3 regions of the Streptomyces sp. NPDC015220 genome follow, and region 1 is predicted to be linked to each of the others. Evidence: predicted binding sites of a transcription regulator. Region 1 holds the regulator's gene; each other region holds the start of a gene.

Region 1 (9,965 bases):
CAGGTGCGGGTGCCGACCACCGTTCCGAGGCCGAGTGCCCTGATCGCCGCGTTGACGATGTCGCCGTCGGAGCCGGAGAACTCGTTGGCGACGGCCACCACCGGGCCGCGTGGCGCGTCCTGCGGGTAGCTGTAGGGCCGCATGCCGCGGGGCACGGCCCAGCCGATGATCCGTCGGGCCAGCTTCTCCACCACGAGCTGGGAGGTGTGGCCGCCGCGGTTCTCCCGCACGTCGACGACCAGGCCCTCGCGGGCCACCTCCACGCGCAGGTCGCGGTGGATCTGGGCCCAGCCGGGGGCGAGCATGTCCGGCACGTGCAGATAGCCGAGCCGGCCTCCGGACCGCTCGTGGACGTGGGCGCGGCGGCCGGCGACCCACGCGTGGTAGCGCAGCGGCTCCTCGTCGGCGAGCGGCACCACGACCGCGTGCCTGGGCTCGCCGCCGCCGGACGGGGAGACGGTCAGTTCGACGGGCTTGCCGGCGGTGCCGACCAGCAGCGGGCCCGGCCCCGTCACCGGGTCGACGGGCCGGCCGCCGACCGCCACGATCGCGTCCCCGGCGCGCACCGCGACACCGGGCGCGGCCAGCGGGCTGCGCGCGTTCGGGTCGGAGGTCTCCGAGGGCAGGATCCGGTCGATGCGCCAGCTTCCGTCCTGGTGGCGGGAGATGTCCGCGCCGAGCAGCCCCTGCCGGGCGCCGCGGCCGAAGGCGCCGTACGGCGTGACGTAGGCGTGCGAGGTGCCGAGCTCGCCGTGCACCTCCCACAGGAGGTCGACCAGGTCGTCGTGGGTGGCGAGACGGTCCAGTACGGGCCGGTAGCGGTCCAGGACGCCGGTCCAGTCGACGCCGCCCATGTCGGCCCGCCAGAACTGGTCCCGCATGATGCGACCGGTCTCCTCGTACATCTGCCGCCACTCGGCGGCCGGGTCGACGGTATGCCGGACCCGGCCGAGGTCCACCGTGATGTTGGAGTCGCTGTCCTCGTCACCGGAGGCGCGCCGGTCGCTGGGCACCACCTTGAGCTTGCCGTCGGTCCACAGCAGGACCCGTTTGCCGTTCCCGCTGACCTCGAAGTGGTCGGCGTCGGCGGCGAGGTGCTCGATGCGCTGCTGGGCCAGGTCGTAGCGCTCCAGCTCGGTCTTCGGGTCCGGGTCGTCGGGGGTGGCGCGGGAGGCGCCGAGCAGGCCGGTCACCGGGTGGCGCAGCCACAGCACTCCGTCCCGGGCGGCGCGCAGGTTGGAGTAGCGGGCGGCCTCGACGGGGAAGGGCACGATGCGGTCGGCGAGGCCGTCGACGTCGATCCGGGTCGCCGGGGCGCCCTCGCTGCCCGGGGTCTCCTCCTTGTCGGACACCTCGAAGGGGCGGCCGTGCCGCTGCGGGCCGAACGGGGAGGGCGTGGTCGCGGCCAGGGTGATCAGGTACGGGCGGGAGCTCTCCACGAACGCCAGGTCGAAGACGTGTTCGTCGTAGACCGGGTCGAAGGAGCGGTGGGAGAGGAAGGCGAGGTGCTTGCCGTCCAGGGTGAACGCCGGGGCGTAGTCCCGGAACCGCAGCGGGGTGGCCTCGGTGACCGACAGGTCGGTGGTGTTGGCGAGCCGGAGCTGGCTGAGCGGTTCCGGCCCCGGGTGGGACCAGGCGAGCCAGGCCGAGTCGGGCGAGAAGGCGAGGCCGGTGACGTCGCCGTCCTCGCTGCGGTCGACCTCGCGGACCTCGCCCGTCTCGCGTTCGACGAGCAGCAGCCGTCCGTCGTGCGAGGCGACGGCGGCGCGGCTGCCGTCGGGCGCCATGGCCAGCCCCAGAACCCTGCCGAGCTGCCCGGCGGCGAGGCGGCGCGGCGTCCCGCCGGGGGCGAGGCCGGTGGCGGGCGCGAACTCCAGGGCGTCCTCGCCCTCGGCGTCGGTCACCCACACCACCCACTCCTCGCCCTCGGCGCGGAACGTGCGCGGCAGCCGGCTCCGGACGCCCGGCTCGGCGGCGAGCGCGCGGGCGGGGCCGGAGCGGTGGGTGACCCAGTGGACGGAGCCGCGCACGGCGACCGCGCTGCCGCGCGCGGTGTGGTCGGGGGCGGCGGAGCCGAACCAGCGGGCGGCGTTGACCGGGTAGGGCTGGAGATCGACCCGCGGGCCGCCGAGCCGGATGTCCAGGCGGCGCGGTTCGGCGCCGTCGAGGTCGTCCAGCAGCCACAGTTCACCCGAGCTGGAGTAGACGACGCGGGAGCCGTCGGTGGCCGCGTGCCGCGCGTAGAAACCGCCCAGGGGGGTGTGCCGGCGCAGGTCGGAGCCGTCGGCGAGGGAGGAGTACAGCGCGCCGGTGCCCTCGTGGTCGGAGAGGAACGCGATCCTCTCCCCCACCCACAGCGGGTACTCGATGTTGCCGTCCACGTCCTCGTGCAGCCGGACGAACCCGCCGTCGTCCCGGGAGCCGTCCTCCTGCGGCCCGGGGGACGCCGCGGCGCCGATCCACAGCTTGCCCGCCGTGCCGCCCCGGTACCGCTTCCACCAGGCCGCCTCCCGGCCCATCGTCACGGACAGCAGCACCGTGCGCGGCCCGAACGCCACGTCGCCGACCGGGCCGTAGGGCAGCGTGCCGGCCGGTCCGCCGTCCAGCGGGACGGCTCTGGCCCAGCTGCGCCGCAGACTGGCCTGGCCCTGGGTGCTGATCGCGAGGACCTCGCCGTCCGGGGTCCAGCCGCGCACCTGGGTACGCCAACTCCCCCAGTGCGTCAGGCGCCTGGCGGAGCCGCCGGCGACCGGGGCGACGTGCACCTCGGGCGCGCCGTCCCGGGTGGAGGTCCAGGCGACCGTGGCGCCGTCGGGTGAGATGCGGGGGTGGTTCACCGGCACGTTGTCGGCGCTGACCCGCCAGGCTCTGCCGCCGTCCAGCGGCGCGAGCCACACGTCGTCCTCGGCGGTGAAGGCGACCAACTCGCCGTGCGGATGCGGAAACCGGAGATAGGCAGACGATGCGGACTGAGTCACCCGATCACCCTACGCAGCGGCGGCGGCCGCGAACAGGGGTCGCCTCGCTTCCCCTCGCCGCCCGCCGTCCCCCGCGCCCCTGTTCAGGCGCGCGGCAGCAGCCACTCCTGGAGTTCCACGAGGTTGCCCTCCGGGTCCGCGAGGTGGGCGACGCGCATGCGGTCCGTCATGGGCCGCGGGCCGTGCAGCAGGGTCGCGCCGCGGGCGGTGATCTGCGCGCAGTACGCGTCGAGGCCGTCCACGCGCAGCACCACCAGCGAGCGGTGCCCGGTGACCGGGTGGCCCAGCTCGCCGAGCAGCTCGGCCATCATCGCCCGGTCCTGAAGGGCGATGCCCGCGGACCCGGTGTCCGGGCTGAACTTCTCGTACGGTCCCCGCTCCGCGCCGGACTGCGGCTTCAGGCCCAGGACGTCGGCGTAGAAGCGGTAGCAGGCGGTGAAGTCGGTGACGAACAGGCGTACTTGGGCGAGTTCCACGGTTCCCCCTACAGGTCGGACCGGCGGTTCAGGACCAGCGGCCGGTCCGGCCCAGGAGCAGAGCGGCGGCCGCCGTTCCCGCGGTCGAGGTACGCAGTACCGTACGCCCGAGGACGTAAGCCCGCGCACCCGCCTCCCGGAAAAGCGCCAACTCCTCGGGGGAGACTCCTCCTTCGGGGCCGACGACGAGCACGATCTCGCCCTGGGCGGGGAGTTCGGCCGTCGCGAGGCGTTCGTCGCCGCTCTCGTGGAGCACGGCGGCGAAGTCGGCCCCGGCGAGCAGCGCGGCGACCTGCTTGCCCGTCGCCGCGTCCGCGACCTCGGGGAACCGGACCCGGCGGGACTGCTTGCCGGCCTCGCGGGCGGTCGCCCGCCACTTGCCGAGCGCCTTCGCCCCGCGCTCGCCCTTCCACTGGGTGATGCAGCGGGCGGCCTGCCAGGGCACGATGGCGTCGACGCCGACCTCGGTCATGGTCTCCACGGCGAGCTCGCCGCGGTCTCCCTTGGGGAGGGCCTGTACCACGGTGATGCGGGGAGTCTCCGGGGGTTCCTCGTGCAGGGTCCCCAGGTCCGTGACGACCAGGCGGTCCTTGCCCTCGGCGGCCTTCACCACGCCCTCGGTCCAGCGCCCGCGCCCGTCGGTGAGCACCACGTCCTCACCGGGCCGCAGCCGCTTCACCGAGACCGCGTGCCGGCCCTCGGGGCCGTCGAGCACGAACTCGGGGCCGATTCCGTCGAGTCGGTCGGCGACGAACACCGGCGCCGTCATCGTCCCTCACCCCCGGCCGGCCGGTGGCCCGTCATCGCCGCTCGCGCGGTGTCGAGCTCGGCCGCCAGCACCTCCACCAGCCGTCCGGCGGGCAGCTCGCGCGCCAAGCGGTGCCCCTGCCCCGCCCACAGCGCCATGCCCTGCGGGTCGCCCGCCCGCGCGGCGGCCTTGCGCAGTGGTGAGGTGAGGTGGTGGATCTCCGGGTAGGCGGCGGGCGCGTACGGGCCGTGCTCACGCATGAAGCGGTTGACCAGCCCGCGGGCGGGCCGCCCGGAGAAGGCCCGGGTCAGCTCCGTGTGGGGGAAGAGCGGGTCGGTCAGGGCCTGCTTGTGCAGGGGGTGCGCGCCGGACTCGACGGTGGCGAGGAACGCCGTGCCCAGCTGTGCGGCGCTCGCGCCGGCGGCTAGGACGGCGGCGATCTGGCTGCCGCGCATGATGCCGCCGGCCGCGACGATCGGGAGGTCCACCGCCTCGCGGATCCCGGCGACCAGGGAGAGGACGCCGATGCCCGCGCCGTCGTTCTCCGGCTGGTCGCGGTGGGCGCCCTGGTGGCCGCCGGCCTCCACGCCCTGGGCGACCACCGCGTCGGCGCCCGCCCGCTCCACCGCGAGGGCCTCCTCGACGGTGGTCGCGGTGACCAGGGTGAAGGTGCCCACCCGGTGCAGGGAGTCGACGACCTCACGGGTGGGCACGCCGAAGTGGAAGGAGACGACCGGGACCGGGTCGTCGAGGAGGACGGCGAGTTTGACCTCGTAGCCGTCGTCCCGGCCGCAGTCCGGGTCGCCCAGCTCCGTTGCGTACCAGCCGGCCTCGCCGGCCAGTTGCTGGGCGTAGAGGTCGACGGCGCCGGACTCCGCGTGCTCGGGCTGGGGCATGAAGAGGTTCACGCCGAAGGGGCGGCCGGTCAGCCCGCGCACCTGCTTGATCTCCTGGTACACGCCGTCGGCCGTCTTGTACCCGGCGGCGAGGAACCCCAGCCCGCCGGCGTCGGACACCGCGGCGGCGAGCTGCGGCCCGGAGGGACCGCCCGCCATCGGAGCCTGCACGATCGGGTGCGGGAAGAGATCGGTCAGTGCGGAGGACATGACCGCATGGTGTCACGTCCTCCCAATGACTCCGAATCCGGGCGACCTCCGGCATATGCCGGAGGCAACCGATCGCCCATGGGCGGCGGCCGCCGTCCGCGCGCCGCGCACGGCCCCGGTCGCTCCCCGGTCCTGACGCCGCGCGCCGGCGGCCGTCGAACGCGTCCTTCGACCGTGAGGACAGGCCCTGCCGCCCCGGCCGACCGTGCCGCCCCGGGGCCGGTCCCCCGGGCCCCCGGCCGACCGTCAGCGACCGTTGAAGGCGTCCTTCAACCGCGAGAACAGGCCCTGCTGCCCCGGCTGGAACTGCCCCTGCGGGCGCTCCTCGCCGCGGAGCTTGGCGAGCTCGCGCAGCAGGCGCTCCTGCTCCGGGTCGAGCTTGCTCGGGGTCTGGACCTCGACGTGGACGATGAGGTCGCCCCGGCCGCCGCCGCGCAGGTGGGTGACACCGCGGCCGTGCAGCGGGATCGACTGGCCGGACTGGGTGCCCGGGCGGATGTCGACCTCCTCCAGGCCGTCCAGGGTCTCCAGCGGGACCTTGGTGCCGAGGGCCGCCGCGGTCATCGGGATGGTGACCGTGCAGTGCAGGTCGTCGCCGCGCCGCTGGAAGGTGGCGTGCGGCAGCTCGTGGATCTCGACGTACAGGTCGCCGGCCGGACCGCCGCCCGGGCCGACCTCGCCCTCGCCCGCGAGCTGGATGCGGGTGCCGTTGTCCACGCCGGCGGGGATCTTCACCGTCAGGGTGCGGCGGGCGCGGATGCGGCCGTCGCCCGCGCACTCCGGGCACGGCGTCGGGACGACCGTGCCGAAGCCCTGGCACTGGGGGCAGGGGCGGGAGGTCATGACCTGGCCGAGGAAGGACCGGGTCACCTGCGAGACCTCACCGCGGCCGCGGCACATGTCACAGGTCTGGGCGGTGGTGCCGGGGGCCGCGCCCTCGCCGTTGCAGGTGTTGCAGACGACGGCCGTGTCGACCTGGATGTCCTTGGTGGTGCCGAAGGCCGCCTCGTCCAGCTCGACCTCGAGCCGGATCATCGCGTCCTGGCCGCGGCGGGTGCGCGAGCGCGGTCCGCGCTGCGACGCCGTGCCGAAGAACGCGTCCATGATGTCGGAGAAGTTGCCGAAGGCCCCGGCCCCGAAGCCGCCCGCGCCGGCGCCGCCGGACTGCGAGAGCGGGTCGCCGCCGAGGTCGTAGACCTGCTTCTTCTGCGGGTCCGACAGCACCTCGTAGGCGGCGTTGATCTCCTTGAACCGCTCCTGGGTCTTCGGATCGGGGTTGACGTCCGGGTGCAGCTCGCGTGCGAGCCGCCGGAACGCCTTCTTGATCTCATCCTGCGACGCGTCGCGGCGCACGCCGAGAACGGCGTAGTAGTCCGTGGCCACTTACGACTCCGCCAGGATCTGTCCGACGTACCGTGCCACTGCGCGTACCGCTCCCATCGTTCCCGGGTAGTCCATGCGGGTCGGTCCGACCACGCCGAGCTTGGCGACTGCCTCGCCGCCCGAACCGTAGCCCACCGACACGATGGACGTGGAGTTGAGTCCTTCGTAGGCGTTCTCGTGACCGATGCGCACGGTCATGCCCGGATCCTGTGTCTCACCGAGCAGCTTCAGCAGGACGACCTGCTCCTCCAGCGCCTCCAGTACGGGCCGGATGGTGAGGGGGAAGTCGTGTCCGAAGCGGGTCAGGTTGGCGGTGCCGCCGATCATCAGCCGCTCCTCGTTCTCCTCGACGAGGGTCTCCAGGAGCGTGGACAGCACCGTCGAGACCGTCCCGCGGTCCTCCAGGTCGAAGCCTTCCGCCAGGTCCTCCACCAGCTGCGGCACGTCCGCGAAGCGGCGGCCGGCGACCCGGCTGTTCAGCCGCGCCCGGAGGTCCGCGAGCGAGGTCTCCCCGAACGGGGCCGGGCAGTCGATCATCCGCTGCTCGACCCGGCCGGTGTCCGTGATCAGCACGAGCATCAGGCGCGCGGGCGCGAGCGCCAGCAGCTCCACGTGCCGCACCGTCGAGCGGGTCAGCGACGGGTACTGCACCACGGCGACCTGCCGGGTCAGCTGCGCCAGCAGCCGCACCGTGCGGGCCACCACGTCGTCGAGGTCGACGGCGCCGTCGAGGAAGTTCTGGATGGCGCGCCGCTCCGGCGCGGTCATCGGCTTCACCCCGGCCAGCTTGTCGACGAACAGGCGGTACCCCTTGTCGGTGGGAATACGGCCGGCGCTGGTGTGCGGCTGGGCGATGTAGCCCTCGTCCTCCAGGGCCGCCATGTCGTTGCGGACCGTGGCCGGCGAGACGCCGAGGTTGTGCCGCTCGGTGAGGGCCTTGGAGCCGACCGGCTCCTCGGTGCCGACGTAGTCCTGGACGATGGCGCGCAGCACCTGCAGCCTTCGCTCGCTGAGCATCGCGCACACCTCCAGAGTCGTCCCTCGGATCCCGCCTGGCACTCGGCGCATACGAGTGCCAGCATTCCCCGGCCCAGTGTACGGCCGTCGGGTACACCCCGGGCAAGGCCGGCTCCACGGAGGCTAGCGTCGGGGCATGACGGTGACTTGGGAAGAGCTCGGGTGGGAGCGGCTGGCGGACGGGGTGGGCCGGGTCCGGCTGCCGGGGTGGGACTGCACGGTCGGGCTGGTGGTCGGGGAGGGTTCGGCGCTGCTCGTGGACGCCGGGTCGAGCCTGGCGGAGGGCGCGCGGCTGGGTGCGCAGGCGGCGCGGCTCGCGGGCGGCGGTGTGACACTTCTCGCGCTGACGCACCCGCACTTCGACCACGTCCTCGGGGCGGCGGCGTCCGGCGCCGCCGAGTGCTTCGCCGCCGAGGGGGCGTACGCCCTCCACGCCGACGAGCGCGGGCGCGAGGAGCTGCGCGCGGACGCGGTGCGCCACGGGCTGGACGCGGGGGCGGCCGCGGAGGCGGCGGCGGCCATGGTGCGCGGCGGCCGGGAGGTCCGCGACCGGCTGGCGCTCCCGCTGGGCGGCGGCCGGGAGGCGCTGCTGGTGAACGCGGGGCCCGGGCACAGCGGGCACGACCTGGCGGTGGTGGTGCCGGGCGACCGGCCGGTGGTGTTCTGCGGGGACCTGGTCGAGGAGTCCGGCGAACCCCAGGCGGGCCCCGACGCCGTACCGGACCGCTGGCCCGCCGCCCTGGACCTGCTGCTGGAGCTGGGCGGAGCGGACGCGTCGTACGTGCCCGGGCACGGTGCGGTGGTGGACGCGGCCTTCGTTGGGGCCCAGCGGGACGCGCTGGCGGCACGCTTCGGCGTGTCGCGCTGATCCGCCGCGGGTTTCTCCTATCGTCACTCGAATGCGCCATCCCGTCTCCGGCCACCGCCCTTCCGACGAGGGGCCCCCGGGCCCGCGCCTTCGTTCGTACTCGCCCGATCTCACTCCGCCGTGGAAGAAGCCCCGGACCGTGCCGGAGATCGCGGCCGAGCCGGGGCTGGTGGTCGAGGAGCCGGGCACCGGCTTCTGCGGGGCGGTGATCCGCTGCGAGGCGGGCACGGTGACCCTGGAGGACCGCTTCGGCAAGCACCGGGTCTTCCCGCTCCAGCCCGGCGGCTTCCTGCTGGAGGGCCGGACGGTGACCCTGGTGAGGCCGGCCTCGGGCCCGGTGCGTCCCACCCGCACGGCATCCGGTTCGGTGGCCGTCCCCGGCGCACGCGCGCGGGTGGCCCGCGCCGGGCGCATCTACGTGGAGGGCCGGCACGACGCCGAACTGGTCGAGAAGGTGTGGGGCGACGACCTGCGCGTCGAGGGCGTGGTCGTGGAGTACCTGGCGGGCGTGGACGACCTGCCGGCGGTCGTCGAGCGGTTCGCCCCGGGCCCGGACGCCCGCCTCGGCGTCCTCGTGGACCACCTGGTGCCCGGCTCCAAGGAGTGGCGGATCGCGCAGTCGGTGACCAGCGAGCACGCCCTGGTGGTGGGCCACCCGTACATCGACGTCTGGGAGGCCGTGAAGCCGTCCTCCCTGGGAATAGCGGCCTGGCCGCGGGTGCCCCGCGGCCAGGACTGGAAGACGGGGGTCTGCCGCGCCCTGGGCTGGCCGGACAACACCGGTGCCGCCTGGCAGGGCATCCTGGCGCGGGTGCGCTCCTACAAGGACCTGGAGCCGGAGCTGCTGGGACGGGTGGAGGAGCTGATCGACTTCGTCACGGCCCAGCCGTAGCGCCGCGGCCGGGGCGGTCGCGGCGCTTGCGGTGCCCGCCGCCGGGAGCCGCCCCGGTACGACCGAGGCGGGCCCGGCCCCTCGGGACCCCGCGGCCGCCCCGGCCCGGCGGACCCCGGCCCGGCGGGTCCGGATACCGCCGGATCCGGACTCAGCCGGGTCCGGACTAAACCGGGTCCGGACTCAGCCGGCCTCAGTCCACCAGGTCCCGTACCACCGCGTCCGCCAGCAGGCGCCCGCGCAGGGTGAGCACGGCGCGCCCGGCCCCGTACGGCTCCGGCTGGAGCAGGCCGTCGGAGAGCGCCCGGCGGGAGGCTGCGAGGCCCGCCGCGTGCAGGAGGTCCAGCGGAACGCCCTCCCGCAGCCGCAGCTCCAGCAGGATCCGCTCCACCCGGCGGTCCTCCGCCGTGAGGATTTCCCGGCCGGCCCCCGGTGAGCGCCCGGCGGCCAGGGCCGCCGCGTACGCGCCCGGGTGCTTGACGTTCCACCAGCGCACG
Region 2 (9,965 bases), on a different contig from region 1:
GGGTCCCGCCTCCGACCCGCGCGAACGGGTGCCCGGAAAAGATTCTCGGGGAAAATCCGGGGAGTGTGTCGATTCCGGCGCCTCCCGGTCGACGCAGGGGTGAGAGGCCGGGGAGGGACCCGGCCCGTCCGACCGGAGGAGTCCACCATGCCGCGTTACCTGTCGATCGTGCGCATCGACGAGAGCACCGCCCCCGCCGAAGGCCCCAGCCCCGAACTGATGCGGCGGATGGGCGAGCTGATCGAGGAGATCACCAAGGCCGGCGTCATGCTCGACACCGCCGGGCTGACCCCGCAGAGCCAGGGCAAGCGGGTGCGCTGGGAGGGCGGCAGGGCCACCGTCACCGACGGCCCGTTCACCGAGTCCAAGGAGGTCGTCGGCGGGTACGCGCTCATGCAGTGCAAGGACATGGACGAGGCCGTGGAGTGGGCCCACCGCTTCGTCAAGGTCCACGAGGAGTACTGGACGATGAGCTGCGAGGTGCGAGAGATCGCCGAGGGCTGAGCACTCCTTGGCCGACGGGCCGGCGCGGTGTTGCATGGTGGGCTGTGACGCAGCAGCCCATCGAGCCCACCGATCTCTCCGGCCCCGCGGAAAACCGGGCGGCGGACCTCCCCGGCCCGGCGGACCTCCCCGGCCCCGCGGACCTCCCCGGCCCCGCGGACCTCCCCGGGCCCGAGGTACCTGCCAGCCCCTCGGCTCCTGCCGGTCCCTTGGGTCCTGCCGCCTCCAAGGAACTTCCCGAGTCCACCGGGGCGCTCGAAACCGTCTTCCGGCTGGAGTCGCCCCGCGTGGTCGCCGCCGTCGCCCGGATCGTGCGGGACGTCGGCATCGCCGAGGAACTCACCCAGGACGCCCTCGTCGCGGCACTCGAGCAGTGGCCGGTGCGGGGGGTGCCGGACAACCCGGGCGCCTGGCTGGTGACCACCGCCCGGCGCCGGGCCGTCGACCTGGTGCGGCGTCGGGAGAACTACGCCCGGAAACTGGCGGAGATCGGCCGCGCCCTGGAGACCACGACGGTTCCGGAGGAGCCCGCCGACCCGGACGACATCGACGACGACCTGCTGCGCCTGGTGTTCACCACCTGCCACCCGGTGCTGTCCACCGAGGCCCGCACCGCCCTCACCCTGCGCCTGCTCGGCGGTCTGACGACGGCGGAGATCGCCCGCGCCTTCCTCGTCCCCGAACCGACGATCGCCCAGCGCGTCGTGCGCGCCAAGCGGACGCTGGCGAGGCGGAACGTGGCCTTCGAAGTGCCGTACGGCCCCGACCGCGAGGCCCGGCTCGGCTCGGTGCTCGACGTCATCTACCTGATCTTCAACGAGGGTTACGCCGCCACCTCCGGCGACGACTGGCTCCGCCCCGGCCTGTGCGAGGACGCGCTGCGCCTGGTCCGGCTGCTGGCGGGCCTGATGCCGGCGGAGCCGGAGGTGCACGGACTGGCGGCGCTGCTGGAGTTCCAGGCGTCCCGCGCCGCCGCCCGCACCGGTCCGGACGGCGAACCGGTGCTGCTCAGGGACCAGAACCGCCGCCGCTGGAACCGCATGCTCATCGCACGCGGCGTCACCGCCCTGTCCCGCGCCGACGCCGCCGCCCCGGCCGGGGGCCCGGGTCCGTACGCCCTCCAGGCCGCCATCGCCGCCTGCCACGCGCTCGCGCCCACCTGGGAGGAGACGGACTGGCGGGCCATCGCGGCCCTCTACGGGCTGCTGGCCGTCCGGTCCCCGTCGCCCGTCGTCGAGTTGAACCGCGCGGTCGCCGTCTCGATGGCCGAGGGACCGGCGCCCGCCCTGGAGATCGTCGACGCCCTCGCCGACGAACCCGCCCTGCGCGAGTACCACTTGCTCCCCAGTGTCCGCGCCGACCTGCTGGCCCGTCTCGGGCGTACGGCGGAGGCGCGCGCCCAGTTCGAGCGCGCGGCCTCGCTCGCCCGCAACGAACGGGAGCGGGAGCTGCTGCTGGGCCGGGCCGCCGGGCTGGCGTAGGAGCCGGTCGGGTGCGGGCCCGGGCGTCCGAGGGCCCGGTCAGGCGGGCGCGGGGTGCCCGAGGAGCATCGTCGGGGCGCCGGCGACCCGGGTGAGGAAGACGGTCGCCGCGTTCCGGCCGTGCGGCTTCGGCAGCACCTTGCGGCGCAGTTCCTCCGGTTCGACCGCCGAGCCGCGCTTCTTCACGGTCAGCACGCCGACCTCGCGCTCGCGCAGCAGGGCCTTCAGCTTCTTGACGTTGAAAGGGAGACGGTCGGTGATCTCGTAGGCGGTGGCGTACGGGGTGTGGCCCAGTTCGTCGGCGGTGACGTAGGCGATGGTCTCGTCGAGGAGGCCGCCGTCGAGTCCGGCGGCGACCTCGGCGACGAGGTGGGCGCGGATGACGGCGCCGTCGGGCTCGTACAGATAGCGGCCCGGTGGACGCACCCGGGGGTTCGCGAGGCCGCGGCCGCGCAGCGAGTGCGGGCCGGGGAGCAGCGTCGCGCGCACCAGGCCCGGCTCGGTGCCGAACCACAGCACCGCCTCCTTCACGTCCCCGCCGTCGGAGATCCACTCGGCCTCGGCCTGCGGCGGAACGGCCTCGTGGGGGATGCCGGGGGCGACCTTCAGAGCCGCGCGCGGCGCCCGGAGGGCGGTGTCGACGGCCCAGGAGAGCGGCGGCGAGTACGCCTCCGGATCGAAGATCCGGCCGCGGCCGCCCCTGCGGGCCGGGTCGACGAAGACCGCGTCGTACGGGGACGGGTCCACCTGGGTCACGTCCGCCTCCCGAACCTCGATGAGGCCCGCCAGCCCCAGCGCCTCGGCGTTGGCCCGCGCCGCGGCGGCCGTCACGGGATCGCGGTCGACGGCGAGGACCCGGATCCCGGCGCGGGCCAGGGCGATCGCGTCGCCGCCGATGCCGCAGCACAGGTCGGCGAGCGAGGTCACGCCCAGCTCCCTCAGCCGCGCCGCCCGGTAGGCGGCCACGCTCGCCCGGGTGGACTGCTCGACGCCGTTCGGTGTGAAGAACATCCGCCGCGCGTCCGCGTCCCCGAACTTCGCCGCCGCCCGTTGCCGCAGCCGGGCCTGCCCGAGCGCCGCCGACACCAGTTCGGCTGGGTGCTCACGGCGCAGACGGGTGGCGACGGCGAGTTCGTCGGCGGGGTCGGTGCCGCGCACCTCTTCCAGGAGGGCGCGGCCCTCGGGGGTGAGGAGCGCGGCGAAGGCGTCGAGCGGGGCGAGTGGGTCGGTCACCGGCTCATTGTGGGCCAGCCGGCGGGGCGTGGGCGCACGGGGCCGGTCGGTCCCAGGCCCGTCGCTCCGGGGCCGGTCGGCCCGGGCGGGTCCGCCGGACCGGTCGGCGAAGAGGCGGGTTCGCCGGGCGGCCGGCGGGAGGCGGGACCGCCGGACCGGTCGGCGGAGGCGGGCTCGTGGGGGCCGTCGGGTCGGCCGGCGGGTCGGGGGCGTGGGGCCCGCCCATGGGCGGCGGCGCGTTGGGCCGGTCGGTGGAAGGCGCGGGGTCGGTCGCGGTGTCTGTCCGGGTTCCGGGCGGGTGCCTGGGAGGATCCGGCACCATGGGATTGGTAGTACAAAATGATGAAAATGGTGCTATTCGGCGGTCCGGTCGCCGGTGGCGCCTCCGCGCCGCGCTCGCCCTGCTCGGCGCCGCCGCCCTCGCCGCCGGTTGCTCGCAGACCGGTGCGGGGCCGGGCGCCCCGGCACGGCCCGCTCCGGGCCCGCAGTTGCTCCAGGCCCCTCCGGCCCGCGACCTCGACTCCTACGCCACCCGGCTGCACGCCTCCTACGCGGCCCGGGCCGCCGCCGCCAGGCGCTGGGGACTGCAACACGTACCGCTGACGCCCCCGGCGCCCCCCGCGGTCAAACCGAGGATCCACGCCCGCCCGGGCTTCGAGGTGGGCCACCAGGAGGACTGGGACCTGCCTCCGGTCTTCACCACGGTGCCCACCAAGGACAAGGTCGTCTTCCTCACCATCGACGACGGCGCGGAGAAGGACCCCGCCTTCCTGCGCATGATGAGCGAGCTGAAGGTCCCGTACACGGCGTTCCTCAGCAACTACCTCATCGAGGACGACTACGGCTACTTCCGCAGGATGCAGTCCTCCGGGGTCACCCTCGACAACCACACGTTGCACCACCCGTACCTGCCGGGCCTGTCCTACGAGGAGCAGAGGCACGAGATCTGCGACATGCAGGACATCATGCGGAGGCAGTTCGGCAAGCGCCCGAAGCTCCTGCGCCCGCCCTACGGCAACTACAACCAGGACACCCTGCGCGCCGCCAAGTCCTGCGGCATCGAGTACGCGCCGATCTGGAACGAGGAGGTCTACGTCGACCACTGGGAGTTCCGCGAGGACGACCAGCGGATGCGCCGCGGCGACATCGTCCTCACCCACTTCCGGGGCCGCGCCGAGTGGAACGGCACGATGGCCGACGACATGCGCCGGTTCCTGAACTACGTGACGGCCAAGGGGTTCGCGGTGGCCCGGCTGGAGGACTACCTGTGAGACCGCGGCTGCGACAGCGGCCGGGACCGGGAACAGGGGCGGAGCCGGGTGCACGACCGGGATCGGCACCCGGGACGGGACCGGCAACCGGGACGGGACCGGCACCCGGGACGGGACCGGCGCCCGGGACGAGGGACGGCTGCGGACCCAGGCCTGGACCCGGCTTTGCGCGCGCGGCCCTGGCCCTGCCCGTGTCCCTGCTCGCGGCTGTGCTGGCGGCCTTGCTCGCGCTCCTCCTGGCCGGCTGCGCGCCGTCCGTCGACCCGATCGAGCGGCTGGGCCGGAAGGCGGCGCAACGGGTGCGGCCGCGGAGCCCGGCCACCGAGCAGCCCTACCTCCGCTGGGGCCTGACCGCCCCGCTGCCCGCACCGCCGCACCCGCCGGCCCGTCCTGCGCACCCGGCCGCGCGGACCTCAGGCCTCCCCCCGGTGCTGGACCACGTCGACACGCCGGACCGGGTCGTCTTCCTCACCTACGACGACGGGGCCGAGCGGGACCCGGGGTTCGTCGACATGGTGCGCGAACTGCGGCTGCCGGTCACCCTGTTCCTCACGGACAGTGTCGCCGGGCCGGGCTACGGGCACTTCGCGCACCTGCTGGCGGTCGGCGCGGACCTGCAGAACCACACCCTCGACCACCCCTCACTGCGCGGCCTGCCCTACGCCGGCCAGCGCGCCGAGATCTGCGGTCAGCGCGACAAGCTGCACGCCCGCTTCGGTGTGCGCCCCCGTCTCTTCCGGCCGCCCTACGGCCTGTACGACACCACCACCCTGCGCGCCGCCGCCCACTGCGACGTCTCCGCGGTCGTGCTGTGGCGCGCCGCGCTGACCGACACGGACCTGCGCTTCACCCACGGCCCCCACGCGCTGCGGCCCGGCGACGTCCTCCTCGTCACCTCGGACGACGACGACCTGGCGGGCCCGACCCTGCGCGAACGCACCACGCGGCTGCTGCGCGGCATCCAGGGCGAGGGCCTGACGGTGGGGCGCCTCCAGGACTACCTCTGAGGCGTCCACCAGCCGGTCGGACGGGGAAGTGGCGGGGGAGCGGGAGCGGTCGTGGGTGTCGTGCCACGCCCCGAGCGCGGCGCTCGCGACGACGGCGGCGAGCACCAGTTGCACCGCACCGGTGAACCGGGCCCCGCTGCGCACGAGCAGCACACCGGTCGTGGCGGCCGCCAGCGCGAAGCCGCCGTACAGCAGCACCGGGGCCCAGTCGCCCGGCGGTGGCACGGCGAGTTCGCCCCCGGGTGCCTCCACCCTGCTCAGCCCCCGCACGGCGAGCACGATGACGACCAGCAGCCCGGCCGACACGTCCGCCACCAGGACGAGCAGGAGGAGGAAACCACCGGTGACCGCGTCCGCGGGAGTGGGACGAGAGCGCATGAGCATACGTTCGTACGAAACCGGACGTTCGGGAAGAGGGCTTGCCGACGCCGGCCGAACCCGCCCGGCGTCGGGGACGGGGCCGATCGGGCCGAGCGGATGCCCGCGGACAGCGGGGGTACGTGCCGGGAGGCCGTGGACCGCGGCGACCCCCGGCGGGAGGCCGTGGACCGCTGCGCCCCCCGGCGGGAGGCCGGGGACGGCGGCGGACACCGGCCTTTGGACGTCACCCGCACGGGCGTACCTCGGGGCGAACCTGCCCGACGCGCCGTCGGCAATTGGCACTCCGCTTGACCGAGTGCTAACGACGGTCATAGTCTCAGGTCTGGCACTCCCCCCTGGAGAGTGCCAACAAAGCGACGGGCAGGTCCGGCACCCGCGACGACGGATCGACCTGGTCGCCACCTCAGACAGTTAACCCCGTGAGATCTCCGAAGGGGGAGGTCGGATCGTGACGACCGCCAGCTCCAAGGTTGCCATCAAGCCGCTCGAGGACCGCATCGTGGTCCAGCCGCTCGACGCCGAGCAGACCACGGCTTCGGGCCTGGTCATTCCGGACACCGCCAAGGAGAAGCCCCAGGAGGGCGTCGTCCTGGCCGTGGGCCCGGGCCGCTTCGAGGACGGCAACCGTCTTCCGCTCGACGTCCAGGTCGGCGACGTCGTGCTCTACAGCAAGTACGGCGGCACCGAGGTGAAGTACAACAACGAGGAGTACCTCGTCCTCTCGGCCCGCGACGTGCTCGCGATCATCGAGAAGTAAGTCACCTCAGCTTTCCGCTGTGAGCTGCGCCCCTGGCCCCCGCCACCGTTAAGAAGCCGGGCGCCCGGGGCGCGGTTTTTTTCATCCGAGATTTCGAGAGGGCTCCCGCTGCCATGGCGAAGATCCTGAAGTTCGACGAGGACGCCCGTCGCGCCCTCGAGCGCGGCGTCAACAAGCTTGCCGACACGGTCAAGGTGACGATCGGCCCGAAGGGCCGCAACGTCGTCATCGACAAGAAGTTCGGCGCCCCGACCATCACCAACGACGGTGTGACCATCGCCCGCGAGGTCGAGATCGAGGACCCGTACGAGAACCTCGGCGCCCAGCTGGTGAAGGAGGTGGCGACCAAGACCAACGACATCGCGGGTGACGGCACCACCACCGCCACCGTGCTCGCCCAGGCCCTGGTGCGCGAGGGTCTGAAGAACGTCGCCGCCGGCGCTTCCCCGGCGCTGCTGAAGAAGGGCATCGACGCGGCCGTCGCCGCCGTCTCCGAGGACCTCCTGGCCTCCGCCCGCCCGATCGACGAGAAGTCCGACATCGCCGCCGTCGCCGCGCTGTCCGCCCAGGACCAGCAGGTCGGCGAGCTCATCGCCGAGGCGATGGACAAGGTCGGCAAGGACGGCGTCATCACCGTCGAGGAGTCCAACACCTTCGGTCTGGAGCTGGACTTCACCGAGGGCATGGCCTTCGACAAGGGCTACCTGTCGCCGTACTTCGTCACGGACCAGGAGCGCATGGAGGCCGTCCTCGACGACCCGTACATCCTGATCCACCAGGGCAAGATCTCCTCGATCACGGACCTGCTCCCGCTGCTCGAGAAGATCATCCAGGCCAACGCCTCGAAGCCGCTGCTGATCATCGCCGAGGACGTCGAGGGCGAGGCCCTGTCGACCCTGGTCGTCAACAAGATCCGCGGCACCTTCAACGCCACCGCCGTCAAGGCTCCCGGCTTCGGCGACCGCCGCAAGGCGATGCTCCAGGACATGGCGATCCTCACCGGCGCCACCGTCATCTCCGAGGAGGTCGGCCTCAAGCTCGACCAGGTCGGCCTGGACGTCCTCGGCTCCGCCCGCCGCGTCACCGTCACCAAGGACGACACCACGATCGTCGACGGCGCCGGCAACAAGTCGGACGTCGAGGGCCGCGTCTCCCAGATCAAGGCCGAGATCGAGAACACCGACTCCGACTGGGACCGCGAGAAGCTCCAGGAGCGCCTCGCGAAGCTGGCCGGCGGCGTGTGCGTGATCAAGGTCGGCGCCGCCACCGAGGTGGAGCTGAAGGAGAAGAAGCACCGTCTGGAGGACGCCATCTCCGCGACCCGCGCCGCGGTCGAGGAGGGCATCGTCTCCGGTGGTGGCTCCGCGCTGGTCCACGCCGTCAAGGTCCTCGAGGGCAACCTCGACAAGACCGGCGACGAGGCCACCGGTGTCTCCGTCGTCCGCCGCGCCGCCGTCGAGCCGCTGCGCTGGATCGCCGAGAACGCCGGCCTCGAGGGCTACGTCATCGTCTCCAAGGTGGCCGAGCTGGACAAGGGCAACGGCTACAACGCCGCCACCGGCGAGTACGGCGACCTGGTCAAGGCCGGCGTCATCGACCCGGTCAAGGTCACCCGTTCCGCCCTGGAGAACGCCGCCTCCATCGCCTCCCTCCTGCTGACGACCGAGACCCTGGTCGTCGAGAAGAAGGAAGAGGAAGAGCCGGCCGCCGCGGGCCACAGCCACGGCCACGCCCACTGAGGCAGCGCGCTGAGCCGAGCCGCCCAGCGGCTTGAGTGAACCGCCGGTGCCCGGCGCCCCCGAGGGGTGCCGGGCACCGGCGCGTCCGGAGACCGCCGTGGGGCCGGTGCACCGGTCACGCGGACCGGTGCCCGCCGTCGGTGGGCACGACGGCCCAGACCGTCTTGCCGGGAGCGCCGGGCCGCCGGACCGTGCCCCACTCCTTGGCGAGAGCCGCGACCAGGAGGAGCCCGCGGCCGCCGCCCTCACCGGCTCCGGTCTCCCGAGCCTCGGGCAGCCGCTCACCCCGCGCGTCGCTCACCTCGACGCGTACCCGCCCGCCCTCCTCCCTGCTCAGCCGCAGCTCGGCGTCGCGGCCCGGGACCAGCCCGTGAGTGACGGCGTTGGCAGCCAGCTCGGCGACGACCAGTTCCACGGCGTCGTGGGCCGGTGTGCCGTAACCCCACCCCCAGGCGTCCATCTGGTGAGAGGCGAGCCGGCGGGCCAGCCGCGCGCCACGCGGGGAGGCGGTGAAGCGGAGGGCGAGGACCGGCTGGGCGGAGGCGGTGCGCAGCGGTGGGCGCTGCCGGTCGGCGGAGGGCGTCATGGATCGAAGATCCCGTACGGCGACCCGCCTGACCAGGCACTACGCCAGCACGGGCGGAATCTGTCGGGGTAGGGGTGCGACCGTGTAAGGGGCTGTCGGGGAGCCAGGCCGGTGCCGTCCGTCCGCCGCCAGGACGCGTTGCCGCGCGGGTGGTGCGTGCCGAGGCACTGGAGGAACGCGTTGAGTGAAGAAGGCTCTCGGCGGTCGGTTTCACTCACACGAGTCAACTTGCCCGGGTTTGAGATCGGTTGGCGTACATGACTCCTACTCTGCGATCACGGACAGTGACCGGTGGGTGAGGAGGGCGGCATGGAGTCTGGGGCGGACTCGGGCGCGGGTGTGGAGGAGCCGGAGGTCAGCAGGGCGTTCCTGCGCTGTTTCGGCCGCCAGATCAAGCTTCTGCGGGAGGCGGCGGGGCTGACGCAGGTGCAGTTGGGCGAGCGCGTCGGTTACGGCGAGGCGCAGATCGCGGCGGTGGAGCAGGGGCGACGGATCCCCAAGCCCGGACTGGTCGACGCGGTGGACAAGGCGACCGGGGCGGGCGGACTGCTGATGGTGATGAAGGAGGAGGTGGCGAAGGCCAGGTATCCGGGGTTCTTCCGGCGGTACGCGGAGCTGGAGACGAAGGCCGTCGAACTGCACGCGTACGACAATCACGTGGTCAAGGGCTTGTTGCAGACGGAGGACTACGCGCGCGCGGTCTTCACCATGTGGCGACCGTTGCTGGATACCGAAACCATCGAGCAGCGGGTGGTCGCGCGTATGGAGCGGCAGCAACTCTTCTCCCGGCGACCTGCCCCGCTTCTGAGCTTCGTCATCGAGGAGCAGGTGCTTCGGCGCCCCGTCGGCGGTCGGCAAGTGCTGCGCGGCCAACTTGAGCAGTTGTTGCTCTTCGGGCACGAACGCAACGTGGAGTTGCAGGTCATGCCCACCGCGCGCGTCGAACATGCTGGCCTGGGCGGCGCATTTACGTTGATCCACCTCGAAGACGAGCGCAGGATTGGCT
Region 3 (9,965 bases), on a different contig from region 1:
CTGGAGGAGAGCGTCACCACGGCCGCGGCCGCCACCCGGTGCCCCGAGCATCCGAACGGGCCCGTCGACGACAGCGCCCCCGACCTCTGCCTGCTGTGCGAGACCCGGCGGCGGGCCGCCCGCCGCTCCGAGGTCGACGGGGCGTATCCGCCGTACGCCCGGCCGGGCGGCGAGCCCGCCGCCCCCGCGCCGTCCCGGTACGGCGTGCGCGAGGACCGGCCGCAGCCCCAGCAGCGCTGGCTGCCGGAGCTGTGGAACGGGCGGGAGTGGCAGCTGTGCGGGACCCCGCGCCGGGACCGGCGCGAGGCCGAGCTGTTCATCGCCGCCCAGCGGCGCGCGCCGCGCGCCGCGATGGCGTACCGGCTCGTGCACGAGTTCACCGACTACGAGGTCGTGCGGGTCTGGGGCACCCCGGTGCGCGTCGACATCGAACCGCTCGGGAACATGTAGTCCGCCGGGCCCGCGCGGTCGGTGCGCGGACGTGCTACGCCTTCACCGCCGGCTTCTCCTGCCCGCTCGCCGCGGCGACCGGCTCGCCCGTGGCGGCGACCCGCTGGCGCGGGATGAAGGAGGCGACGGCGAAGCCGAGCAGTGCGGCGCCCGCGCCGAGGCCCAGGACCGTGCGGAAGCCGTTCTCCGAGGGCAGCGCGTAGGGGCCGAACCGCGTGGTCATGTGGGCGAGCACCACACCGGCCACCGCGCTGGCGGTGGAGGTGCCGATGGAGCGCATCAGGGTGTTGAGGCTGTTGGCCGCGCCGGTCTCGGAGGCGGGCACGGCGCCCATGATCAGCGTAGGCATCGCGCCGTAGGTGAAGCCGATGCCGGCGCCGATCACGCAGGACGCCAGCACGAAGTGCCAGACCTGGCTCATGAGCGCGATGTTGAGGCCGTAGCCGGCCGCCACGATCAGCGCGCCGATCATCAGCGTCACCTTGGGTCCCCGGGTGCGTGAGACGGCCGCCGAGACCGGGGCGACGGCCATCATCACCAGTCCGGAGGGGGCCATGACGAGGCCGGAGACGAGGAGCGACTCGCCGAGGCCGTAGCCGGTCTGCGCGGGCAGCTGCAGCAGCTGCGGGATGACCAGGGACATCGAGAACATCCCGAAGCCGATCGCGATGGAGGCGAGGTTCGTCACCAGCACCTGGCGGCGGGCCGTGGTGCGCAGGTCCACCAGCGGTTCCCGCACGCGCAGTTCGAAGAAGCCCCAGGCGACGAGGATGACGACCGCCGCCGCGAACAGGCCCAGGGTGGTGGCGCTGCCCCAGCCCCAGTCGGCGCCCTTGGAGATCGCCAGCAGGAGGCACATCAGGCCGGCCGCCATGCCGAGGGCGCCCACGACGTCGAAACGGCCGCCCGAGCGCACCTTCGACTCCGGCACCAGGAACAGCACCAGGGCCGCCGCGACGACGCCCATGGCCGCCGAGGCCCAGAACAGCACGTGCCAGTCGAAGTTCTCGGCGATGACCGCGGCGGCGGGCAGACCGAGGGCGCCGCCGACGCCGAGCGAGGCGCTCATCATCGCGGTCGCCGAACCCAGCCGCTCGGCGGGCAGTTCGTCGCGCATGATGCTGATGCCGAGGGGGATCACACCGGAGGCGAGGCCCTGCATCGCCCGTCCGACGATCATCGGCGTCAGGGAGTCGCTCACCGCGGCGGTGACCGAGCCGGCCACCAGCATGCCGATGCTCACCAGGAGCATGCGGCGCTTGCCGTACATGTCGCCGAGGCGGCCCATGACCGGGGTGGCGACGGCGGCGGCGAGCAGCGTGGCGGTGATGACCCAGGCGGCGTCCGACGCCGAGGCGTGCAGCAGCTTGGGCAGCTCCGAGACGATCGGGATCACCAGGGTCTGCATCAGCGAGACCACGATGCCGCCGAAGGCCAGTACGGCCACGACTGCGTTGGGGTTGGGCGGGGCCTCGGCCGTGGTGGGCCGGACCTGTGCGTCGGACATGAGGGACGTCTCCGTGGAGGGCAGGGGTACTTGACTCAGGCAACCATAATTCGATTTGATTGACTTAAGCAAGTTGTATTCCGGCCAGAGGGAGGCCGGCGGCCCGCGAGGGGCCACCGGCCTCGTGCCGGGTCAAGGCGTCAGCTCAGCGTCTTCAGCGACTCCGCGTCGTACGGCCTCAGCTCCTCGGAGCGGCCCTGGAGCACCTTGGCCGCCCACTGCGGGTCCTGGAGCAGCGCGCGACCCACGGCGACCATGTCGAACTCGTCGCGCTCCAGGCGGTCCAGCAGGTTGTCCAGGCCGCCGATCGCCGCGCCCTCGCCCTGGAACGCCTTGAGGAAGTCGCCGTCGAGGCCGACCGAGCCGACCGTGATGACCTGCTTGCCGGTGAGCTTCTTGGTCCAGCCCGCGAGGTTGAGGTCCGAGCCCTCGAACTCCGGCAGCCAGTAGCGGCGGGTGGAGGCGTGGAAGACGTCCACGCCGGCCTCGGCCAGCGGGGCCAGGATCGCCTCCAGCTCCTCGGGGGTCTCGGCGAGGCGCGCGTCGTAGGCGTCCTGCTTCCACTGCGAGTACCGGAAGATGACGGGGAAGCCGGGCGAGACGGCGGCGCGGACCGCCGCCACGACCTCCGCCGAGAACTTCGTACGGGCCACCGCGTCGCCGCCGTAGGCGTCCGTACGGCGGTTGGTGCCCGCCCACAGGAACTGGTCGAGCAGGTAGCCGTGGGCGCCGTGGATCTCCACGCCGTCGAAGCCGATGCGCTCGGCGTCGGCGGCCGCCTCGGCGAACGCGCCGACGACGTCGTCGATGTCGGCCCGGGTCATCGCCTTGCCGGCGCCCTCCGTCCCGTCGGTCCGCAGCCCGGAGGGGCCGACCGCCGGCGCCTGCGGGAACGGCCCCCTGCCCTGCCTGCGGACCATTCCGATGTGCCACAGCTGCGGCACGATCGTGCCGCCCGCCGCGTGCACGGCGTCGGCGACCTTCGCCCAGCCCGCGAGCTGCTCCGCGCCGTGGAAGCGCGGCACCCGAGTGCTCTCCCCCGCCGACTCGTGCCCCACGTAAGTGCCCTCGGTGACGATCAGGCCGACACCCGCGGCGGCGCGACGGGCGTAGTACGACGCCACGTCCTCGCCCGGGACGCCGCCCGGGGAGAACATGCGGGTCATCGGGGCCATCGCGATGCGGTTCGGGACGGTCAGGCCGCCCAGCGCGACCGGACGGGAGAGGACGCGGGCCGCGCGGGAGGCGTTCTCGGGGACGGACTCGGACGTGGTGACGCTCATGGGACTCCTCGGCAAGTGCGGATACCAGACGGTATGTGCATGTGCATCAAGTCTGCGTCGTCGTCAACCCCGCCGTCCACCCCGGCATTCCGGCCCCGGGCGCCCGCGTTCCGGAGAACGCCGAGGGCGGCACCCCCTGTCTCCAGGGGGTGCCGCCCTCGGTACGCGACGGACGGGTCCGATCCTCGAAAGGATCAGAAGTCCATGTCACCGCCCGGCATGCCGCCGCCGGCCGGCGCGGCGGCCTTCTCCGGCTTGTCGGCGATGACGGCCTCGGTGGTGAGGAACAGCGCGGCGATGGAGGCGGCGTTCTGCAGCGCGGAACGGGTCACCTTCGCCGGGTCGATGATGCCCTCGGCGACCAGGTCGACGTACTCGCCGGTCGCGGCGTTCAGGCCGTGGCCCGGGGTCAGGTTGCGCACCTTCTCCACCACGACGCCGCCCTCGAGGCCGGCGTTGACGGCGATCTGCTTCAGCGGGGCCTCGAGCGCCAGCTTGACGGCGGCGGCACCGGTGGCCTCGTCGCCCTCGAGCTCCAGCTTCTCGAACACCTGGGAGGCCTGGAGCAGGGCCACGCCACCACCGGCGACGATGCCCTCCTCGACGGCCGCCTTGGCGTTGCGCACGGCGTCCTCGATGCGGTGCTTGCGCTCCTTGAGCTCCACCTCGGTGGCGGCGCCGGCCTTGATGACCGCGACACCGCCGGCGAGCTTCGCCAGGCGCTCCTGCAGCTTCTCGCGGTCGTAGTCGGAGTCGCTGTTCTCGATCTCGGCGCGGATCTGGTTCACGCGGCCGCCCACCTGCTCGGAGGAGCCGGCACCGTCGACGATGGTGGTCTCGTCCTTGGTGATGACCACCTTGCGGGCCTTGCCCAGCAGGTCGAGGGTGGCGTTCTCCAGCTTGAGGCCGACCTCCTCGGAGATGACCTCGCCGCCCGTGAGGATGGCGATGTCGCCGAGCATGGCCTTGCGGCGGTCGCCGAAGCCCGGGGCCTTGACGGCGACGGACTTGAAGGTGCCGCGGATCTTGTTGACGACCAGGGTCGACAGGGCCTCGCCCTCGACGTCCTCGGCGATGATCAGCAGCGGCTTGCCCGACTGCATGACCTTCTCCAGCAGCGGGAGCAGGTCCTTGACCGAGGAGATCTTGGAGTTGGCGATGAGGATGTACGGGTCCTCGAGCACCGCCTCCATGCGCTCCATGTCGGTGGCGAAGTAGGCGGAGATGTAGCCCTTGTCGAAGCGCATGCCCTCGGTGAGCTCGAGCTCCAGACCGAAGGTCTGCGACTCCTCGACGGTGATGACGCCTTCCTTGCCGACCTTGTCCATGGCCTCGGCGATCAGCTCGCCGATCTGGGTGTCGGCGGCGGAGATGGAGGCGGTGGAGGCGATCTGCTCCTTGGTCTCGACCTCCTTGGCCTGGTCGAGCAGGGCGGCGGAGACGGCCTCGACGGCCTTCTCGATACCGCGCTTCAGGGCCATCGGGTTGGCACCGGCGGCCACGTTGCGCAGGCCCTCGCGGACCAGCGCCTGGGCGAGCACGGTCGCCGTGGTCGTACCGTCACCGGCGACGTCGTCCGTCTTCTTGGCGACTTCCTTGACCAGCTCGGCGCCGATCTTCTCGTACGGGTCCTCGAGCTCGATCTCCTTGGCGATGGAGACACCGTCGTTGGTGATCGTGGGGGCGCCCCACTTCTTCTCGAGGACGACGTTCCGGCCCTTGGGGCCGAGGGTCACCTTGACGGCGTCCGCGAGCTGGTTCATGCCGCGCTCGAGGCCTCGCCGCGCCTCCTCGTCGAACGCGATGATCTTGGCCATGTGAAGTGGTCCCTCCAGGACTGGGGGTGATTCCTTCGGACCGCGCCCGCGCCCGCGACGGACGGCTCGCCGGCCTCGTGGTTCCTTGCCCCACCCGGCCCGCGGGCCTCACCGACCCGGTCCTCGTTGTCACTCTCACCTTCAGAGTGCTAACGCAATGATTAGCACTCGACCCCTGAGAGTGCAAGCGTCGGCGAAGTGGATCCGACGCGGGGCGGCGGTCGGACGGCGGCGGGCGGGAGCGCCCCAGGGGCCCGCACCGGCGCCCGCGCACCCGCGGACACGCCGCGGGTCGCGGCGTCCGGCGTCCGCCCCGTGGTCCGGCGCCCGCCCCGTGATCCGGCGTCCGCGCGCCCGTGGGCACACGCCCGCACGGACGGGCCCCCGCCGGACGGACAGGCCGAAGGGCCCGCACCCCCCGGCGGAGGTGCGGACCCTTCGAAGATCGCTTGCGGTGGTCGCGCGATTCAGGCCGTGACGCGAACCATGTCGGCCTGCGGACCCTTCTGGCCCTGCGAGATCTCGAACTCGACCCGCTGACCCTCTTCCAGCGAGCGGTAGCCGTCCATCTGGATCGCGCTGTAGTGGACGAAGACGTCCGCACCACCGTCGACCGCGATGAAGCCGTACCCCTTCTCCGCGTTGAACCACTTGACGGTGCCCTGAGCCATGCCTAACTCCCCTATTACTGGCCCTTGCACAGATCCACACTTCGCGGATCCGGGTCAGACCTCACCCCCCGTGGATCGGGGGCGTGCGCCGGAACGCGTCGACCGCGGCCGAATGTATCTGTCCAACTGCCGTCTGCAACAGGTCAATCGGACGAGAATTCTGGACGGGAGCGGTCCGGAATGTGGGGAGAATTCGCCACACTTCAGGGCAAGTCGGGCCCGACAAACAAGGCAAATGCCGCGAAAAGCCCGCGCACTTTGGCTACTTCTGATCGGCGGGCGGCAGGAAAAAGAGGCTTCCTGATCCGTTGGTCAGGAGCGCGTTCCCCAACTGTACCGCGCTCAACCACACAGAATTGCCCCCTCCGTTTCTCTCACGGAGGGGGCAATCGGACGAACGGTCGGTAATCGGAGTTACCTGAGGTAAGGCTCAGCCGCCGGCGACCGCCGGGATGATCGACACGCCGGCGCCGTCCGGGGTGGAGGTCTCCAGGCCCTGCTCGAAGCGGACGTCGTCGTCGTTGACGTAGACGTTGACGAAGCGGCGCAGCTTGCCCTGGTCGTCCAGGACGCGCGCGGCGATGCCCGTGTGGTTCTTCTCCAGGTCGGAGATGACCTCGGCGAGGGTCGCGCCCTCGGCGCTCACCTCGGCCCGGCCGCCGGTGTAGGTGCGCAGGATGGTCGGGATGCGAACGGTCACGCTCATGCGAGGCCAGCCTCTCGGAAGGAGTCCAGGTTCGGACGGATGGTCGCGGTCAGGCCGGTGCCCGCCACCGCGTCCAGGGTCTTCAGACCGTCACCGGTGTTGAGGACGACGGTGGTCTTGGCCGGGTCGAGGAGGCCGTTCTCGATCAGCTTCCTCGTCACGCCGACCGTCACACCGCCCGCCGTCTCGGCGAAGATGCCCTCGGTCCGGGCGAGCAGCTTGATCGCGTCGACCACCTGTTCGTCCGTCACGTCCTCGACCGCGCCGCCGGTGCGGCGCGCGATGTCCAGGACGTAGGGGCCGTCCGCCGGGTTGCCGATGGCGAGGGACTTGGCGATGGTGTTCGGCTTCTGCGGCCGTACCACGTCGTGCCCGGCCTTGAAGGCGGTGGACACCGGCGAGCAGCCCTCGGCCTGGGCGCCGAAAATCTTGTACGGCCGGTCCTCGACCAGACCGAGCTCGATCAGCTCCCGCAGGCCCTTGTCGACCTTGGTGAGCTGCGAGCCGGAGGCTATCGGGACGACGATCTGGTCGGGCAGCCGCCAGCCGAGCTGCTCACAGATCTCGTACGCCAGCGTCTTGGAGCCCTCGGCGTAGTACGGCCGCAGGTTGACGTTGACGAAGCCCCAGCCCTCGCCGGCCGGGTCGCCGATCAGCTCGGAGCAGAAGCGGTTCACGTCGTCGTAGTTGCCCTCGATGCCGACGAGCTCGCCGCCGTAGATCGCGGCCATGACGACCTTGCCCTGCTCCAGGTCGTGCGGGATGAAGACGCAGGAGCGCAGCCCGGCCCGGGCGGCGGCGGCGCCGACCGCGCCGGCCAGGTTGCCGGTGGAGGAGCAGGACAGGGTGGTGAAGCCGAAGGCGCGGGCGGCCTCCAGGGCCTGGGCGACCACCCGGTCCTTGAAGGAGTGCGTCGGGTTGCCGGAGTCGTCCTTCACGTACAGGCCGCCGGTCACGCCGAGTTCGCGGGCGAGGTGGTCGGCCTTGACGAGCTTGGTCCAGCCCGGGTTGATGTTCGGCTTGTCGGCCACGTCGGCGGGCACGGGCAGCAGCGGGGCGTAGCGCCAGATGTTCGCGGGGCCCGACTCGATCCGCTTGCGCAGCTCCTCGGTGTCGTAGGCCGAGAAGTCGTAGGCGATCTCGAGCGGGCCGAAACACTCCTCGCAGGCGAAGACCGGGCCGAGGGGCACGCGGTGACCGCATTCGCGGCAGCTCAGCGCCGCGGCGGGGCCGAGGTCTACGGTGGAGTCGGTGCTGCTTGCGACGGTCTGCACAGCCATGGAGGCGAGGCCCTTTCTCCTCATCTTCCTCACGACGCATCTCGCCGTGAGACGGATTTGGCACCTTCCCTAGCCGGGAGCCTCGCAATGGATCGTCGAGACCGGCTGGAGGGTTGCCGGGGCTTCATCGGGCCGTGTCCCTCTGCCCCTCTGGATGAGCGGTATTCGATTGTGGAGACGCGGCGACCCCGGCATGCGATGGTCATCCGCGTTGTTCAAGACTGTAACCGAAGGCCGGGACAGTGAGAGATAGTCGTCCGAACCGCGAGACAGATCACAGCATGATGTGATCCGCGCCCTGGCGCGAGCGGTGGCCGTACCGAGCAGGAGTTAAGGAGCCGTCGACCGTGCTGGAAGAAGTCGAGCGCTGGCTGAGGACGCGTTCCTGGTCCGTGACCGATCGTCCGCTCGCCACGGTCCTGGCCGCGAAGCGCGCGAGCGGCTCGACGGTCAGCGTGGTGCTGCCCGCGCTGAACGAGGAGGAGACGGTCGGTGACATCGTCTCCGTGATCCGCCGCGACCTGATGCGGCAGGCCCCGCTCGTCGACGAGGTGGTGGTCGTCGACTCGGGCTCCACCGACCGCACCTCGCGGGTGGCGGCCGCCGCGGGCGCCCGGGTCGTGCACCGCGACGCGATACTGCCCCGCATCCCGGCGGTCCCCGGCAAGGGCGAGGTGCTGTGGCGCTCGCTGCTGGTCACCCACGGGGACGTCGTCTGCTTCGTCGACGCCGACCTGCGGGACTTCTCCTCGGACTTCGTCACCGGGATCGTCGGCCCGCTGCTCACCGACCCCGGCGTGCAGCTCGTCAAGGCGATGTACGACCGCCCGCTGGCCGGCGCCGCCGGGCAGGGCGGCCGGGTCACCGAGCTGATGGCCCGCCCGCTGCTCAACATGCACTGGCCGCGGCTGGCCGGCTTCGTGCAGCCGCTCGGCGGCGAGTACGCCGCCCGCCGCTCGCTGCTGGAGCGGCTGCCGTTCCCGGTCGGCTACGGCGTCGAGCTGGGCATGCTGGTCGACGCGCTGCACCTGGTCGGCCTGGACGCGCTCGCCCAGGTCGACGTGGGCGAGCGCAAGCACCGGCACCAGGACGGGCAGGCGCTCGGCCGGATGGCCGCCGCGATCTACCGCACCGCCCAGCTGCGTCTGGCCCGCGGCCATCTGATCCGTCCCGCCCTGACCCAGTTCGAGCGCGGCGAGGACGGCTTCGAGCCGCGCACGTACTCCGTGGACACCGAGGAGCGCCCGCCGATGACCGAGATCGCGGAGTACGCCGCCCGGCGGGTGGCCTGAGACGGGCGGCGCGCGAGGGCGGCGCGAGGCGGGTGGCCTGAATCCCGCACCGCGCCGCGGTCGCCCGGCTACGAAGCCGGACCGTACGTTTGAGTGTTCGGGGGCCGGGCTAGGTTGAGGACCATGGCTGCTACGCACGGTGCCGGGGTGCTGGTCGCGTCCAATCGCGGACCGGTTTCGTACGAGGTGCACGAGGACGGCTCGCTGCACGCGAAACGCGGTGGCGGGGGGCTGGTCTCCGGACTGTCCGCCATCGGCCCGGACGCGGGCGCGGTGTGGGTGTGCGCCGCGCTGAACGACGCCGACCGGGAGGCGGTGCGCCGCTTCGAGGGCGGGCACAGGCTGCCGTCACAGGACACCGGCGGGCAGCAGGTCCGGATGCTGGACATCGACCCGGACGTCTTCTCCGACGCGTACAACGGCATCGCCAACTCGGTGCTGTGGTTCGTGCACCACATGCTCTACCAGACCCCGCTGGAGCCCGTCTTCGACGCGGAGTTCCGGCGCCAGTGGGCGTCGTACGAGGCCTACAACCGGGCGTTCGCCCAGGCGCTGGCGGAGGAGGCGGCCGAGGGCGCGGCCGTGGTGGTGCAGGACTACCACCTGACGCTGGTGCCGGGGATGCTGCGCGACTTCCGGCCGGATCTGCGGATCGGGCACTTCTCGCACACGCCGTGGGCGCCGGTGGACTACTTCCGGCTGCTCCCCGACGACATCGCCCGGCAGGTGCTGCACGGCATGCTGGGCGCGGACCGGCTGGGCTTCCTCACCCAGCGGTGGGCGGACGCGTTCGCCGGGTGCTGCGACGCCCTCGTCGGCGGGCTCGGGGGCACCCGGATCGGGGTGCACGGGCTGGGCGCGGACGCGGAGTTCCTGCGGGAGCGCTCGCACCGGGCCGACGTCAAGGAGCGGATGGCGGCGCTGCGCGAGGAGATCGGCGCGGCTCCGGACGGCGGTGC

The links. Region 1 encodes HrcA, which represses chaperone genes, less so after heat shock. Its sites were predicted from a motif close to TTNGCACTCNGNNNNNCNGAGTGCNAA; they were not measured.
Positions count from the first base shown of each region.
Region 2: a site for HrcA is predicted at 6,153-6,179, ahead of groES (co-chaperone GroES). Genes of this name have one in related genera too.
Region 3: a site for HrcA is predicted at 5,184-5,210, ahead of groL (chaperonin GroEL). Genes of this name have one in related genera too.

Region 1 covers NZ_JBIBUK010000001.1:684,952-694,916, forward strand. Annotated here, with positions in the region: gene ACF061_RS03355 (S41 family peptidase) at 1-2,978, opposite strand, end outside; gene ACF061_RS03360 (VOC family protein) at 3,062-3,454, opposite strand; gene ACF061_RS03365 (16S rRNA (uracil(1498)-N(3))-methyltransferase) at 3,483-4,223, opposite strand; gene ACF061_RS03370 (nitronate monooxygenase) at 4,220-5,308, opposite strand; gene dnaJ (molecular chaperone DnaJ) at 5,555-6,691, opposite strand; gene hrcA (heat-inducible transcriptional repressor HrcA) at 6,692-7,708, opposite strand; gene ACF061_RS03385 (MBL fold metallo-hydrolase) at 7,845-8,576, shown strand; gene ACF061_RS03390 (DUF3097 domain-containing protein) at 8,608-9,468, shown strand; gene hemW (radical SAM family heme chaperone HemW) at 9,662-9,965, opposite strand, start outside.
Region 2 covers NZ_JBIBUK010000002.1:670,743-680,707, reverse strand. Annotated here, with positions in the region: gene ACF061_RS07865 (YciI family protein) at 148-504, shown strand; gene ACF061_RS07860 (RNA polymerase sigma factor) at 714-1,985, shown strand; gene ACF061_RS07855 (methyltransferase domain-containing protein) at 2,025-3,236, opposite strand; gene ACF061_RS07850 (polysaccharide deacetylase family protein) at 3,539-4,489, shown strand; gene ACF061_RS07845 (polysaccharide deacetylase family protein) at 4,711-5,496, shown strand; gene groES (co-chaperone GroES) at 6,326-6,634, shown strand; gene groL (chaperonin GroEL) at 6,748-8,373, shown strand; gene ACF061_RS07830 (ATP-binding protein) at 8,489-8,959, opposite strand; gene ACF061_RS07825 (Scr1 family TA system antitoxin-like transcriptional regulator) at 9,269-9,965, shown strand, end outside.
Region 3 covers NZ_JBIBUK010000029.1:41,108-51,072, forward strand. Annotated here, with positions in the region: gene ACF061_RS34950 (hypothetical protein) at 1-450, shown strand, start outside; gene ACF061_RS34955 (MFS transporter) at 485-1,957, opposite strand; gene ACF061_RS34960 (NADH:flavin oxidoreductase) at 2,098-3,240, opposite strand; gene groL (chaperonin GroEL) at 3,435-5,057, opposite strand; gene ACF061_RS34970 (cold-shock protein) at 5,525-5,728, opposite strand; gene ACF061_RS34975 (MoaD/ThiS family protein) at 6,159-6,434, opposite strand; gene thrC (threonine synthase) at 6,431-7,714, opposite strand; SAM riboswitch class I at 7,732-7,875, opposite strand; gene ACF061_RS34985 (glucosyl-3-phosphoglycerate synthase) at 8,062-9,006, shown strand; gene ACF061_RS34990 (trehalose-6-phosphate synthase) at 9,130-9,965, shown strand, end outside.